One region of the Rummeliibacillus sp. BSL5 genome, then DNA from elsewhere that is predicted to be linked to it. Evidence: predicted binding sites of a transcription regulator. Region 1 holds the regulator's gene; the other holds the start of a gene.
What was found. Region 1 encodes LexA, which represses DNA repair genes until DNA is damaged. Its sites were predicted from a motif close to CGAACATATGTTCG; they were not measured.

Region 1 (8,075 bases):
AAAGAAGTTTTTTTATATTTTCGGGTTAGTGACAGGCATTTTTGGCGGCATCCTTTCATTAGCTGGTTACCTAGTTTCAAGCCAACTCATTTATATAAAGAAAAAAGATGACTTGTTTATTTTAGAAAGAGAAAAAAAAGCTTTACGCTACGACGAAAAATGGTTCAATAGAGTAGAAAAAGAGGATATTATGATCTCTTCTCCAAATGGTTACGTCATAAAAGGAATCTATTTTAAGCCCCTACAGACAAAGAAGACAATGATTATTTGTCACGGTGTCACGGAAAATAAGGTAAACTCAGTAAAGTATGTAAGACTTTTTGAAAGATTGGGCTTCAATACCTTTGTTTATGATCATCGGAGACACGGAGAATCAGGAGGAAAGACCACAAGTTATGGCTTTTATGAGAAATTCGATTTAGAAGCTGTGCTACATTATGTAAAGGAACAATTAGGGTACGATTCCATTATCGGCGTTCATGGTGAATCAATGGGTGCAGCTACCACCCTTTTATATGCCGGTATACTGGAAGATAGAGCGGATTTTTATATTGCTGATTGCCCGTACTCTGATTTCTATGAACAGCTTTTGTATTTAATGAAGAAAAAAACTCCATTAAAAAGTCCTTTAGCTATAAAACTTGCTGAGATTTTTTTACGTCTTCGAGATGGCTATTGGTTGAAAAATGTTGCTCCGAGAACAGCCATTCCTAATATTACAAAACCTGTCCTGTTCATTCATAGCCTTCCAGACGACTTTATTTTACCTGATATGACGATTGAGTTATATCAATTAAAAAAAGGGCCCAAAATGCTAAAGTTATTTGAACATGGGGCACATGCACAATCATTTAATGAAAATCCAGATGAGTATGAAAAAACTGTGCATACATTTATCGAAAAATATATTACAAATGAACAAGAAACATAAAAAACAGCACTCATTGGAGTGCTGTTTCTTATTTATTGTTTACTTTATTCATTTGGTTCATCATTTGTTTAATTTGTTTTTCTGATGGCTTTCTACCCATTTGAGTCATCATCATACGTAACATTTGTTCATTGATTGGTGGGTTTTCTTTCAGATATTTCATCATATATTGTCTTGCAATAAAGAATCCGCCAACTAAACCAATAATTAACGCTACAATAATTAATGTAATCGCTAGTCCAGTATTCAACTAATTTCCTCCTCTAAATTGTGCATACGAGAATATCTCTCCAAAGAGGATTATACAACAAAAATGTCATGGACACTACTATTTCTCTTATTTTTGGTGACTGAGTCTTTCTCCTGCTAGCAAAGAGGCACTGCTAACTTTCTGCCAGAACAGAAAATTTTGGAGGTTTTAACCAGCCACATTCCATTTCGCCCTTATTGAAGCCAATAAAACCAGAGCTAATTTTTGATAATGTTGCAAATAAATCTAACTCTAACATACGGGAGCCAATACAATAAACATTTAGATAGTATGGCTGAATTTCTATGTGAAGATCTCCTTTGAATTGATTACTTAAATAGATTTCATGGTTTTTAATATTAATAGCAGAAAAACTAGTATGTAAATGTTTTTCTATGCTAGTTTCAATATCATCAACAGGCAACGTCTCACATAAATAAGCTAATTCCTGTGATGGATAAAAATTGTTTTGGTTCGTTTTGACACCATTAATTAATTCGAATAAAAGACGTTCTCTACCATATATAAATGATTGATGTTTTGGTTTAATGTGAAAGATTGAGTAAACACGCATTTTTAAGCCGCCCCTTTCTTTCTACTAAGTATACCTTCAATCAAGTGAATATTTTGTCAATTTAAACTGTAAATACCCCACTTTCTTTGTCAAAAAACAAAAAGTAGAGGCATATTCCCTCTACTTTTTGGTATTTCTATTTATTTTGCCATTAAAGCTTTAACTTTCTCTACTACGTTGTTTACTGTAAAGCCATATTCTTCGATTACTGTTTCTCCAGGTGCACTAGCTCCGAATCGGTCAATAGCTAAAACATCACCTTCAAAACCAACATATTTATGCCAACCAAATGAAGAAGCCATTTCAATTGCTAAACGTTTTGTTACGTTTATAGGCAATACGCTTTCTTTATATGCTGCATCTTGTTCGTCAAAACGACCTAGATCTGGCATTGATACAACTGTAACATCGATTCCTTCGCCAGCTAATGCTTTTTTAGCAGCAACAGCTAACTGTACTTCAGAACCAGTTGCTAATAGCAATGCATCAGCCACTTCTTTGTCTGCCTTTTCAACAACATAAGCACCTTTTTCAACGCCTGTATAGATTGCATTCGCATCTACATCAAGCACTGGCAGGTTTTGTCGTGACAGCACTAAAGCAGTAGGTTTATTTTTAGATGATACTGCAAGTTTCCATGCGGCAGCAGATTCGTTAGCATCAGCCGGACGGATAACAGAGAGGTTCGGCATCGCACGCAATGCAGCTAAATGTTCAATTGGCTCATGTGTTGGACCGTCTTCACCAACAGCAATAGAATCATGTGTAAACACATATGTCACAGGAAGTCCCATAAGTGCAGATAAACGTACGGCAGGGCGCACATAGTCAGAGAAGACAAAGAATGTTCCACCAAACACGTGAAGACCGCCATGCAAAGCCATACCATTTAATGCAGCACCCATTGCGAACTCACGAACACCGAACCAAATATTACGTCCAGCTCGTTCAGTTGCAGAGAAATCTCCTGCATCCTTAATAGTAGTTTTATTAGAGCCAGCTAAGTCAGCACTTCCTCCAAAGAAAGAAGGCAATTTCTTAGCTAACGCATTAATCACATCACCTGATGATGAACGTGTAGCTACCGATTTGCCTGGCTCGAAAGCTTTGATTTCTGCGTCAAAGTCTTCAGGCAGCTCTCCATTAATTGCTTTTTCTAGCTGTGCAGAAAGTTCTGGGTATGCTTGTTTGTATGCTTGGAATTGTTCGTTCCATACAGATTCAGCTTCTTCCCCTTGAATTTTCGCTGCTTCTTTAAATGTTTCGTATACTTCCTCAGGAACGAAGAAATCTTCATTTTCCCATTGATAAGCTTGTTTTGTTAGTAGAACTTCATCAACGCCAAGCGGTGCACCGTGAGATGATGATTTACCTGATTTGTTAGGAGAACCAAAGCCAATAACTGTTTTAATCTCAATTAATGTAGGTTGTCCTTTATGAGTTTTTGCTTTTTCAATTGCTGAATTAATAGCTTCAATATCATTGCCATCGTCAACCAAGATATAATTCCAGCCATATGCTTTAAAACGTTCAGCTGTATTATCTGAGAATGATTTATTCAAATCACCATCTAATGAAATATCATTACTATCGTATAAGACAATTAGTTTATCTAATTGCAAATGGCCTGCAAGTGAAGCTGCTTCTGCAGATACACCTTCCATTAAATCTCCATCTCCGCAAAGCGCGAATGTATAGTGATCTACAATGGAATGTTCTGGTTTGTTGTATACTCCTGCTAAATGCGCTTCAGCCATCGCCATACCAACAGCCATAGCAATCCCTTGCCCCAGTGGACCAGTTGTCGCTTCTACTCCAGCAGTGTGCCCAAATTCAGGATGGCCAGGAGTTAATGAATTCCATTGACGGAAGTTTTTAATTTCATCCATCGGTAAGTCATAACCACCTAAATGAAGTAGGCTGTATAATAACATTGAACCATGTCCTGCTGACAATACAAATCTGTCACGGTTAAACCATTTTGGATTTTTTGGATTGTGTTGCATTTGTTTTGTCCATAGCGTGTAAGCCATTGGTGCTGCACCCATTGGTAAACCTGGATGACCAGAATTTGCTTTTTCGATTGCATCAATCGACAAAGTTCGAATTGTATTAATTGCAAGCTGATCTGCTTGTAGCGTCATGAATAGACATCCTTTCTGAAAGCAAAGTATTATTCTATTACAGTTTAGTCAACATTATGTCAGAAAACAATATTTTTTCGACATTTACTTTACCTTATTAATTCAAAGGATTATTTCGTTTTTGAATTTCCTTTACCTTATCCGGTGTTACTTCATCGCCATTTGGATCAAATACTCGGACATGCTCAATGGTGTCTCTCATGGAATTACGGAATGTATCCAGATATTCTTTTCGAAGTGCTGTTTGTTCTTTCGCTTCCTCAACACTTAGTCCTTCTGCTTTTGATTTTCTAGACAGGAAATTAATGCGATCAATCTTTTCTTTTGGCAACATTTATATACACCCTTTCATATTCTTCATATCTTAAAGAGTATGTAAAATATGTTTTAAGTGCAAGCGTTAAGCATTATTTGGATATCAAGCCAACCTGTATCATAAAGTAAACTTTTCGACAGTTTACAGTTAATTATTGTGCTCTTCGAATTCTTTATAGCGTCTATGTACTGTTGCTTTGCTAAGTTGGAAGCCCAATCCATTTAAAGTAGCAGTGATTTCTTCAAATGTTAGCCCTTTATTTCTCAATTGAATAATCTGTTCAATTGGAGCATCAATTCTTTCTCTACCTTCTGGATTGCCCCGATCCTTTAAGTTATTTTCAGGCCTATAGCCGTTTTGTACAGCCCTTTTCATCCCACGACGTATTTTGGCATTATGTAATTTCCTTTGATATTCCTCTACTAGTGCCAATATTTCAAGCAACATTGTATCCATTTCATTCAGCTGGATATTGCCTGAATTATTAAGAGTAAAAATAGTCACTTCCATTTTATTAAGTAGATGTAATACGGCCATGCGACCATTCCCACGTCCTAATCGCGTTTCATCCTGCACAAACAATGCTGTAATATGTTGTTCTTTAATATAATCCAGCAAATCCATGAGTCCCTCGCGTTCTACGTCATAGCCGCTATGCCGATCTTTAAATACACTCATAACATTATAACCTTTTGTTTTGGCAAACTCTTTTAGTTCACTTTCTTGCCGTTCTAGCGAAGAATCTTGGGATTCTTTTTCTGTACTTACACGGCAATATAATACTGCTTCTTTACCTCTATTCATTCATTTTCACTCGCCAACTCTATTCCTTTTTTATTCGTGTTAGTTTTTTTGTACGCAGGAATAGATAAAGTATGACCAGCTATAATGCGTCCGTCAATAATATTGTTTTTATCTTTCACTAAAGAAACCCACTCACTTTTGGATAAATCCCCTTTATAAAGTCCAGATAGCGACCATAAAGTATCTCCTTCTTGGACTTCTATGTTTGTGTAGCTAGTTGTATCCCGATTGATAACCATAAGAATAACCATAATGGCGAATATGAATGCAAATAAATAGGTGGTATTTCGATTTTTTTTAATCCAGTTCATAAGGATCTCCCCTTCATCGAATGTTTGTTCGTAGTTTATATAATTCAATATAATACGAACATGCGTTTTTGTCAAATAAATTTCGAACCTATGTTTGCATCCATTTAATAGACATGTTATACTTCATTTAACAATTAAAGAAAATTGCTGATAAGAGGGTGAGCAAATTGAAAAAGGTATCAAAAAGACAAGATGATATATTGGAATTTATAAAAGAAGAAGTACGCACTAAAGGATATCCGCCTTCTGTACGAGAAATAGGCGAAGCAGTAGGTTTAGCTTCCAGTTCAACTGTCCACGGCCATTTGAATAGATTGGAAAGCAAAGGGCTGATCCGCAGAGACCCGACAAAACCGCGCGCTATTGAAATCTTAGATCAAGGAAATGTTACCAAACAGGGTGTTATGCATGTTCCTTTAGTTGGGAAAGTAACTGCCGGGTTACCTATCACCGCTATCGAAAATATTGAAGAGTACTTCCCTATTCCTGACACTTACGGTGGATCAGATGACCATATTTTTATGCTTGAAATCATGGGTGAATCTATGATAGAGGCAGGAATTCTCGATGGAGACTACGTGATTGTCAAACAACAGGCAACTGCCAATAATGGAGATATCGTAGTAGCTATGACGGAGGAGAACGAAGCAACAGTAAAACGTTTTTATAAAGAAAAGGGACACTTCCGTTTACAACCAGAGAATTCCTCTATGGAGCCAATAATTGTTGAAAACGTTGCTGTTCTTGGTAAAGTTGTTGGTCTTTATCGTAACATATACTGATAATTAAAAAAACAATCGAGTCTATTATATTACCTGTAGACTGATTGTTTTTTTATAAACACAAAACAGATAGCGCGGGTGTTAAATTAGGATTATTTTGCGCCTACTTAAAGTGCTATTTTGCAGTATGAAAACATTGCGTGTTTCTTTTATTTCTCAACTAGCTTTTTAATCGCCAACATGGACTTACCCTGAATAATACCTGTATCTTCAAATTTAAATGAAGCGTATAATGTTTTAGCTTTGATATTACTTGTTTGATAAAAGAGAGCTATATATTCTGCTTCACCATATGGCCACGTTACGATTTCCTTCAACATTTTTTCAAATGCAAGTTTGCCATATCCTTCCCCTTGGTAACTCTTTCCAATCATAATATGCCAAATAAAATAGCTCTTCTTACCGTAAAAATCTTCCTTTTCAAACGATTCGTGATCCAACGTATCATAAATATACATCAAAAATCCAACCACCACTTCATCGGCATAAATGGCATAAGGTGTAGCAGGTATCCCTTCTGCATTCAACATATGAGCATCTGCAAAGCTTCTTAGGTTAGTAGTTTCTATAAAGTCTTTTTGGTTTTCTTCAACTTCAAGTGCTATTACTTTCTCTATGTTATCTCCAGTTATTTTTCGTAATTCAATCATTTTCTATTTTTTCTCCTCTCTTAATACAATCCACTACCTCCTTGCACAATCAAAACATAGTCACATATCATACGATTATTCTCATAATATGTTGTACAAAGTAATCACCAGTAATAAACTCTACTCATCCTGATTTTTCATTCTAGCGCCATACATAATTGTAATAAAACTTAAAAACTTCCATTAATCAATATAAGTAAATATATTACAGTGTATAATATAGGTAAATACAGGGTTATAAATTTTTAGATTTAACAGTCAGATGGTTTAACACATCATCCGTTGCGCAAAAATATCTCTCGACAATTGAGTGAAGCAAAAACACAACATTTCTGTTTTCCGAAGCGCTTAAGTATGAACGTGATCGCAAATAGCTCTGAAGGATATATACTTTTAGAAGTATTTCCATGTTCTGATACCGAGAGTAAGGATATTTCTGATAGTTTTAATGATACAAATGAATTTTTGCTTAATGTTAAAATCGCTAATAATTCATTAAAAGAGATTTTCTCGAAGCATACAAAGAATATAGAGATCGTCTTTAGCTATTAAAGATTGAAATGGGTGACTTGCTAATCCTGATAGAGTGTTATGGTATTTAGTTTTTTAGTTGTCTGTGACTAAATAGAAATAGACCTCAACATGTAAAAGATATTAGGATCCTACGACTTAAAATTGAGTTTATTGTTAGTATTATTTTATTTTGGTAATGCGTATTTTTTATTAAAAATTATTTGACTATCTGTTTTTGTTCTTCTAAAAACTGATTCCATCTATTTAAAAATAGTTCTTGATTTTTCTCTGTTACTTCAAAAGTCATCGAGAAATATCGAAAATCACGAGCTGGTATTGAAGGTATTTTAAAATCCCAAATAACATCATAAACTTTGGAACTATAGTCTATTTCTTTTAATTCTGAGTCGTATCGTTTCGGATGGTTATACTTTTTGGGGTTTTGATACAACCACAATAAAGCAATATAAAGATATTTGTTTTTACAGTCAATCATGAATTGTTTTTTTCCAATAACATTGAATCCATTATTTTCTCTGTTATTAAATCATTAATATACTTTTCAGCTAAGTCTTCTTCATTTTTAAAAAGTGAAGCAAGCTCAAATAACGTATTTGAAGTATTACCATTAATTGCTACCTCTGATACTGCTTTTTCAATAGCATAATTTAGAGAAATATATTGACTTTTTAATCCAAAATATAATTCATTCCAATTTAAAGAGGCATGATCTATAAAGAAAGCATACGGAATATTTAAATTTAACGAGTTCTCTGGCATATCTAAAATAAATTCTTCAC
Region 2 (8,075 bases), 390 kb from region 1:
AGCCGTTTAACACACTATTCACCTCATCACCATTATAAAAGGAAAGTAATAAATTTGCATCTATTAGTCTCCTTTTCACTAGAAATGTCTATATAGGAAATGAGTAGGGGGAGTAATTGAATATCTTTGATAATTGAACTACATGAAAGTTAAGTTGCTCAATGATGAAGATTGGATTTTTTGGATTTCAAAATTATTAAAGAAGCTATTTGTGATAAAGGGGTAGGCGCTTTAATAAGGGAGGAGGAAATGCGTTGGCTGAATGGGTCTCACTCATACAAGAAATAGGTTTTCCTATTTTTGTGTCATTCTATCTCATGCATCGAGTGGAAACCAAGTTACAAGCAATTCACGAGGCACTCTTAGATTTGAAGTAGAAGATTCACAAAGTTGACCAAAGAATTTTTTTGTGCGAGTCATATTCTATGATACAATTTAGTTAGGAATATCGTACATGAGGTGAAAGTTATATGAAAAAAATACTATTCTTACCATGTTTATTGATCGTCTCGGCGATTTTATTATCTGCATGCGGCGGTGGCAATTTTAAGGCTGAGACGGATTGGAAAGTACAAAATTTTAACTATACCAACCAAAATGGTGAGAAAGTTTCACTAGACAGCTTAAAGGGAAAACCTTGGCTTGCCATGTTTATCTTTACGAGCTGTACAACAGTGTGTCCACCGATGACCATGAATATGACAGCGATTCAAAAGGATTTTAAAGAAAAGGGATTAAAGGATTACCATATTGTCGGCTTTAGTGTGGACCCTAAAACAGATACACCTGAAAAGCTTAAAAAATATTTAAAACAATATCCTGTTCCAGACACTTCTAAATGGGACCTACTTACAGGGTACTCACAAGATGATATTGCTAATCTTGGACTTAAATCCTTTAAAACATTTGTCAAAGATGATCCTAACTCCAATCAAGTAATTCACGGGTCAAGTTTTTTCCTAGTAAACCAAGAAGGCGTCGTTGTTAAGAGTTATAGTGGTTATAAAGAAGTACCATATGATACGATTTCTGTAGATATGGAAACAATTATTGAAGATGGAAAATAAGTAAATTGAAATTATCTTAATAAATATTTTTAAAGCAGATAATACCCAATCTTCGCGTACAAGTGGCGCGTTGGTTGGGTTTTATTTATTTCTTACTAAACCAAGCATAAATAAAAGGCGAAACATATAAGCCAGATTGTATATGTTCGCCTTTCAAGTTGCTTTTTAACTATTCTTTTTTTCATTTTCTTTTAGCAAATCTCTTATGTCTTTCAAAACATCTTCTGTAGTCTCCACTGGTACATCAGCTGCTTTTTCTTCTTTTTTATGAAATTCAAGTTTCGAGGCTATCTTTGTTACTAAAAAGATGGAAAAAGCGATAATAAAGAAATCTACAACATTTTGAATAAAAACACCATACATGATTTTATGGTAATGTAACTCTTTAAATTCTACTTTTCCAAGGAAAAGTGCAAAAATAGGCATAATAATATCATTCACTAAAGAAGAAACAATCTTGCTAAAAGCTCCACCAATTATTACCCCTATAGCTAATTGCATGACATTACCCTTTAAAGCAAACTTCTTAAAATCTTCCCACAAACTAATTTCCTCTTTCTATTTAAAGTCACAACCATCATATCAAATCTAGTAATTCACCTCTAGGTAAAACACTTATTTCATGATAATATTAATATTTGACGATTATTTATTAGAATAGAGGTTGTATATATGAATAAAGTTTTTGCCGCTGTCTTATTAGCAACGGCGCTGGCAGCGATTGAAGGGACAATCGTATCGACTGCCATTCCAAGTATTACCTCAGACCTCTCGGGGGCTGAACTAATTAGTTGGATTTATTCTGCTTATTTACTAACATCCGCGATTGCCGCTATTATTTTTGGTAAATTAGCAGATTTATTTGGCCGAAAAAGAATGATTATGATAGGTATTAGTATTTTCTTATTAGGTTCCTTATTGTGTGGTATCGCAACTTCAATGGAAATGCTCATCATCTTCCGTGCTATTCAAGGGATTGGAGCAGGATCCATTTTACCGATTACCTTAACTATTGTTGGTGAACTCTTCGAAACAGAGAAAAAACGCGCAAAAGGCCAAGGGTATATCAGTATGGTATGGGGAGTTGCAGGAGTTGTAGGTCCGTTGATTGGGGGCTTCATAGTCGATCAATTAACATGGCACTTTATCTTCCTGCTAAATATTCCATTCGGACTCGGCGCTATATTTTTAATTGCTAAATATTACGAAGAAGAACGTGTAATTGTCAAACGTTCAATCGACTATGCAGGAGCATTTCTTTTCTCTGTCGGAATGGTTTCCTTGCTATATGCTTTGATTACAGGGAGTAATACACAAGAATGGCTTACAGTTAAACAAATTATTATGTACATTCTAGCTTTATTATTCCTAGGTTTATTTATTGCTGTTGAGAGACGGGCAAGTGAGCCAATTATCCCGCTTTCATTATTTAAAAATAAGAAGTTAAATATAGTTAATGGCTTGACGTTATTTTGCTTTGGTATCGTCATCAGCCTATCGGCATACTTGCCAGTATATGCACAAGCTGTTTTAGGGAAAAACGCTACTGCAGCTGGTTTAATGCTAACGCCGTTATCAGTGATGTGGACAGTTGGCGCCATCATTGCAGGTAATTTAATTGGACGTATAACCAGTAAAACAAACATTATGACAGGTACTGTCTTTTTATTGATTGCGACATTTATGCTGATGTTCTTTTCTTCTACAACACAACCGTTATTTGTCTATCTATCAACGGGGCTTTTAGGACTTGGCATGGGTTTTATCGCACCAATGCTAATTATTACAGTACAAGCTTCTGTTAAAAAAGAACAGTTTGGAATTGGAATAGGTTTGAATTCATTCACGAATACATTTAGCCAATCTATTGGCGCAGCGGTATTTGGTGTATTGTTCAATACTGCTACAAGTAGTAAACTTGCTGACATGCATGCAAGCCATATCAATTTAAACGGTACATTTGACACGAAGTTATTTTCACCAGAACAAATCGAAAGTATTATAAATATTATAGCTGGCGGCATTCACTCTGTTTATACAGGGGCATTTATTTTTGCGATTATAGGATTTATTTTCTCCATCTTTATCGCTAAAAGAAAAACCGAAGCATAACAAAAAGAACCCATTAAACGAGTAATTGTTTAATGGGTTCTTTTTTTTTATAAAACATTCGCTCCCAAAGCTTCTTTGAAGTGTCTTAGAGCCCATGTATGGCCATCTTCGTTAAAGCTTGCAACTGCATCAGAATAAATATGAAGGTGATATCCTAAATTGTAAGCATCGACAGCTGTATGTAATACACAGATATCTGTACACACGCCAGCCAAATATAATTCATTAATTTTTCTTTCTCGTAACAGCAGTTCCAGATTGGTTCCGGCAAAAGAGCTATAACGTGTTTTGTCCATCCATTTGACATTAGGCAGGTGTTTTATCTCTTCATACAGAGTCTGGACGCTATGGTATAATTCTCTGCCCTTTGTTCCTCTAATATTATGTGGAGGGAAAAGTGAAGTTTCTGGATGGAATGGATCGTTATCTTCATGTAAGTCGCATGCAAAGATGACTAGTTCGCCATTGTTTACAAATTCATTAATGTGTTCAATCATCTTTTCTTCAATCCTTTGTCCAGGCTCACCACAAGTAAGCAGCCCATCTGCAGCTACAAAATCATACGTATAGTCAATAATAATTAATGCTTTCTCCATTAAATAAACAGCTCCTTTGTGTCTTTACATATATCATGACATAATTAAAGTATAATTGTATAAAAACTTAAAATAAAAAATATTTTGCATATTTATATTATCTAGACTATAATAACAAAAAACAAGAAGGGTGTTGGAGCTAATGGATCATAATGTAGGGAAAAAGTTAAATAAGCAAGCATTGCTCTTTGTTTTTATACATTCTATCTTCTTTCTAAATCTTGCTTTTGATTTTATCGAAATTCCAATTCATTAAAAAAACGTGAATATAAAATGATTTTCTTGGCTGCTCTTATGCAAAATACTGCATAAGAGCAGCCTTTTTAATAGGTCTCTATTTGTACAGAAGCGAAAGTTGTCGAAAAAAACATTGACACTTTCGACAATTTTAAATTATATTTCTAGTATAAAGTTTTAGAAATCAGTAGGCTGACACTTTATTTTAGGTCGCTTTATTGTATAGCGGTTTGAAAACTATATTTGTAGAACACAATGATTAGCAAATTTGCTGCTTTAAAGCCTCATACTAATAAATGTTACCGCTTACAAAGGGGTGTTCTGATTGACTTTGCAACAAGATGAACAAAAAGTGTTGGTTAAACAAGGGGAAATATCTGCGGGAGCACAGGAAGAAACACATTTAAAGAGAAAATTAAAATCTCGCCATTTGACGATGATTTCAATTGGCGGTGCAATTGGTACTGGTTTATTTTTAAGCAGTGGTTCAGCCATTCATACAGCAGGACCAGGTGGAGCACTGCTCGGTTATATGTTAGTTGGAGCAATGGTCTATTTCGTTATGACAAGCTTAGGAGAAATGGCTGCATATATGCCAACTAGTGGATCGTTTAGTTCGTACGCCTCCAAGTTTGTTGACCCTGCTTTTGGATTTTCAATAGGTTGGTTATATTGGTTTAACTGGGCGATGACAATTGCTGCAGAATTGACCGCATCTACAATGATTATGAAATTTTGGTTTCCGGATAGCCCCTCATGGATCTGGAGCGGCGGATTTTTAGCTATTATATTCTTGCTAAATTATTTATCAGTTAAGGGCTATGGTGAAGGTGAGTATTGGCTATCGTTAATTAAAGTTAGTGCTATTGTTATTTTCTTAATTGTCGGAGTCTTAATGATTTTCGGAATTATGGGCGGCGAAGCAGTAGGGTTTAAAAACTTTACAATGGGTGACGCTCCTTTCTCAGGTGGCATCCTAGGAGTATTCGTAGTCTTTATTGCGGCTGGTTTCTCCTTCCAAGGGACTGAGATTGTCGGTGTAGCAGCAGGGGAAAGTGAAGACCCTGCCAAGAATGTTCCAAAAGCAATCAAAAGCGTATTTTGGCGTATCTTGTTATTCTACGTTTTCGCTATCTTTGTAATAGGATTATTAATACCATATACAAATGCCAATTTACAAAATGATTCAGTTATGGTCAGTCCATTTACATTAGTATTGAAAAAAGCAGGGATTGCTTTCGCTGCGTCGCTTATGAATGCAGTTATATTGTCTGCCGTATTATCAGCAGGAAATTCAAGTGTCTACGCTTCAACTCGTATGCTGTTTTCAATGGCGAAGGAGGGACAAGCGCCTCGAATTTTTGGTAAATTAAATAAACGCGGTGTACCAGTAGTGAGTATGATTTTCACTTGTGCAATTGGCGCACTTGCATTCTTAGCATCATTTTTCGGTGATGGAACTGTTTACTTGTGGTTAATGAATGCCATTGGTATTACTGGGTTTATATTCTGGTTAGGTATTTCAGTAAGCCATTATCGTTTCCGGAAAGGATTTTTAGCGCAAGGACATTCGTTAGATGAATTGCCTTATCGTGCAAAGTGGTTCCCGATTGGACCAATTTTCGCGGTTGCATGCGGTATAATTGTGATTATTGCACAAAACTTCCAAGCCTTTTTAGCTGATAAAGTTGACTGGGGTAGTGTGGTAGCAGCTTATCTAGGTATCCCATTATTTTTAGTCTTGTTCTTTGGTTATAAATTTGTCAGAAAGTCTAAAGTTGTTAAACCAGAGGAAATGGATTTTACGTTTAAAGATTAACGATACAGAGAAGCAGGTTTATTCCTGCTTCTTTTTTTGTTGATTTTAATGAAAAGGCTTTCATGTTTTTATTGACAACAGATAGAAAAGATATTATGATTAAACAAATGTTTGATTAATAAACAAATGTTTGAAAGGTGATAAGATGCCTGAAAAAATAACTGATAAAGAGCAGTTGATTTTGAATGCGATACGCAAGAATCCTTATGTGTCTCAGCAAGAGCTTGCAGAGATGTTAGGCTTATCTCGTCCATCAATTGCTAATATGATTTCTGGGTTAACTAAACGAGGTAATATTTTGGGTAGGGCCTATATTTTAAGTGAATCCGAACAGATCATATGTGTTGGCGGAGCCAATATAGATCGGAAATTTCATATCAAAGATAACGCTCAATTAGGCACTTCGAATCCAAGTTATACTACACAAAATGCTGGAGGAGTAGCCCGTAATATTGCAGAGAATTTAGGAAGGCTTGGTTGTGATGTGTCGCTGTTTTCTGCAAGTGGTCTCGATATGGATTGGTCATTCATTGAAGACGCATCATCTCTTTATATGAAGCTTGATACAGTAGCTAAATTCCCTGAAAAGGCGACAGGTTCTTACACTGCTGTTTTGGATGCACAGGGTGAATTAATCATAGCCCTTGCAGATATGGAAGTATATGAAGCTATCACGCCTGATTTGCTGTTAAAAAATGAAGCTTTATTAAGTCAATCCAAATGCATTGTGGCAGATTTAAATTGCCCTAAGGAGACCATTCAATTTTTGTGCAGCTTTGCTAAAATCCATAACTTGCCAATAGTGATAATTCCTGTTTCATCTCCGAAAATGAATCGCTTGCCAGATGATTTGGCAGGGGTATCATGGATTATTACCAACCGAGATGAATCGGAAACTTACTTTAAAACTGAAATTAAAACAAATGAAGATTGGGAAAAGGCTGTTGAAAAGTGGCTAGGTTTAGGTATTGCTAATGTAGTCATCACAAATGGCAAAGAGGGGTCTATGATAGGTAATAGAAATGAAGGAATCCTACATATCCCACCCATACCAGTCGAAGAAATTGCTGATGTAACAGGAGCTGGAGATGCGTTTTCGTCTGCTGTTATTTACTCTTGGTTGGAAGGAAAACCTTTAACCGAAATAGCTAGAGCTGCAAGTGTGAATGCTTCTAAAACATTGGCATCACCATATACGGTTAGACAAAATTTATCCGCAATACAATTACAAAAAGACATGGAGGAATTATCATGAATGAATACATCACTTTATCTGAGGAAGTACGTGCAGCAAAAGAACAAGGGAAACCAGTTGTGGCTTTAGAGTCAACCATTATTTCTCATGGCATGCCTTATCCGCAGAATGTAAAAACAGCACGTGAAGTAGAGCAAATAATCCGTGATAATGGGGCAGTCCCAGCAACGATTGCTATAGTGGATGGAAAAATAAAAATTGGCCTATCAGATGAGGAATTAGAAATGTTCGGCAAGAGCTCGGATGTAGCGAAAGCGTCACGTCGTGATTTAGCTTATTTACTTGCTACAAAAAAACTTGGAGCTACTACTGTAGCTGCAACAATGATTTGTGCAGAGGCAGCTGGAATCAATATATTTGTTACGGGTGGTATTGGTGGTGCTCATAGAGGTGCTGAGAATACTATGGATATTTCAGCAGATTTAGAGGAATTGGGTCAAACAAATGTAGCAGTAGTTTGTGCCGGAGCTAAATCTATTCTAGACTTAGGATTAACTATGGAATATCTTGAAACAAAAGGTGTACCAGTAATCGGTTATAACACGGACGTACTTCCAGCTTTCTATACACGCAAAAGTGAATTCCCAGTCAACTTTAAAGCAGAAGATGTCGAGACAATTGCTTCAACATTAAAAGTGAAGTGGGATTTAGGCCTTAAAGGCGGAGCTGTTATTGCCAATCCAATTCCTGAAGAATATGCAATGGACGAATCTGTAATTAATGAAGTGATTGAATCTGCATTAAAAGAAGCAGTAGAAAAACAAATTACAGGTAAAAATGTAACTCCTTTCTTATTAGGAAAGGTAAAAGAACTAACAAAAGGTAAAAGTCTTGATGCCAACATTGCATTAGTGAAAAATAATGCAGTGATTGGTGCAAAAATAGCTGTCAACTACAATCAACTTTAAGTATCAACAAAGTAGATAAATAGAATAGAAAATGAGTGGCCTTAATCTAAATGATTAAGGCCTTTTATTTTTGAGAAATAT

Region 2: the regulator LexA is predicted to act here: its motif matches at 5,932-5,945, upstream of RCJ93_RS03910 (carbohydrate kinase).

What each region holds. Positions count from the first base shown of each region.
Region 1 covers NZ_JAVGCV010000001.1:1,159,733-1,167,807, forward strand. The annotation lists gene RCJ93_RS05975 (alpha/beta hydrolase) at 1-931, shown strand, start outside; gene RCJ93_RS05980 (YneF family protein) at 960-1,181, opposite strand; gene sirA (sporulation inhibitor of replication protein SirA) at 1,315-1,755, opposite strand; gene tkt (transketolase) at 1,896-3,899, opposite strand; gene RCJ93_RS05995 (DUF896 domain-containing protein) at 3,997-4,233, opposite strand; gene RCJ93_RS06000 (YneB family resolvase-like protein) at 4,363-5,019, opposite strand; gene yneA (cell division suppressor protein YneA) at 5,016-5,330, opposite strand; gene lexA (transcriptional repressor LexA) at 5,498-6,112, shown strand; gene RCJ93_RS06015 (GNAT family N-acetyltransferase) at 6,262-6,762, opposite strand; gene RCJ93_RS06020 (hypothetical protein) at 7,493-7,771, opposite strand; gene RCJ93_RS06025 (DUF2247 family protein) at 7,768-8,075, opposite strand, start outside.
Region 2 covers NZ_JAVGCV010000001.1:765,337-773,411, reverse strand. The annotation lists gene RCJ93_RS03945 (DUF2621 domain-containing protein) at 1-13, opposite strand, end outside; gene RCJ93_RS03940 (YvrJ family protein) at 255-377, shown strand; gene RCJ93_RS03935 (SCO family protein) at 471-1,067, shown strand; gene mscL (large conductance mechanosensitive channel protein MscL) at 1,233-1,610, opposite strand; gene RCJ93_RS03925 (MDR family MFS transporter) at 1,740-3,179, shown strand; gene RCJ93_RS03920 (cysteine hydrolase family protein) at 3,227-3,775, opposite strand; gene RCJ93_RS03915 (amino acid permease) at 4,449-5,831, shown strand; gene RCJ93_RS03910 (carbohydrate kinase) at 5,977-7,086, shown strand; gene RCJ93_RS03905 (pseudouridine-5'-phosphate glycosidase) at 7,083-7,994, shown strand.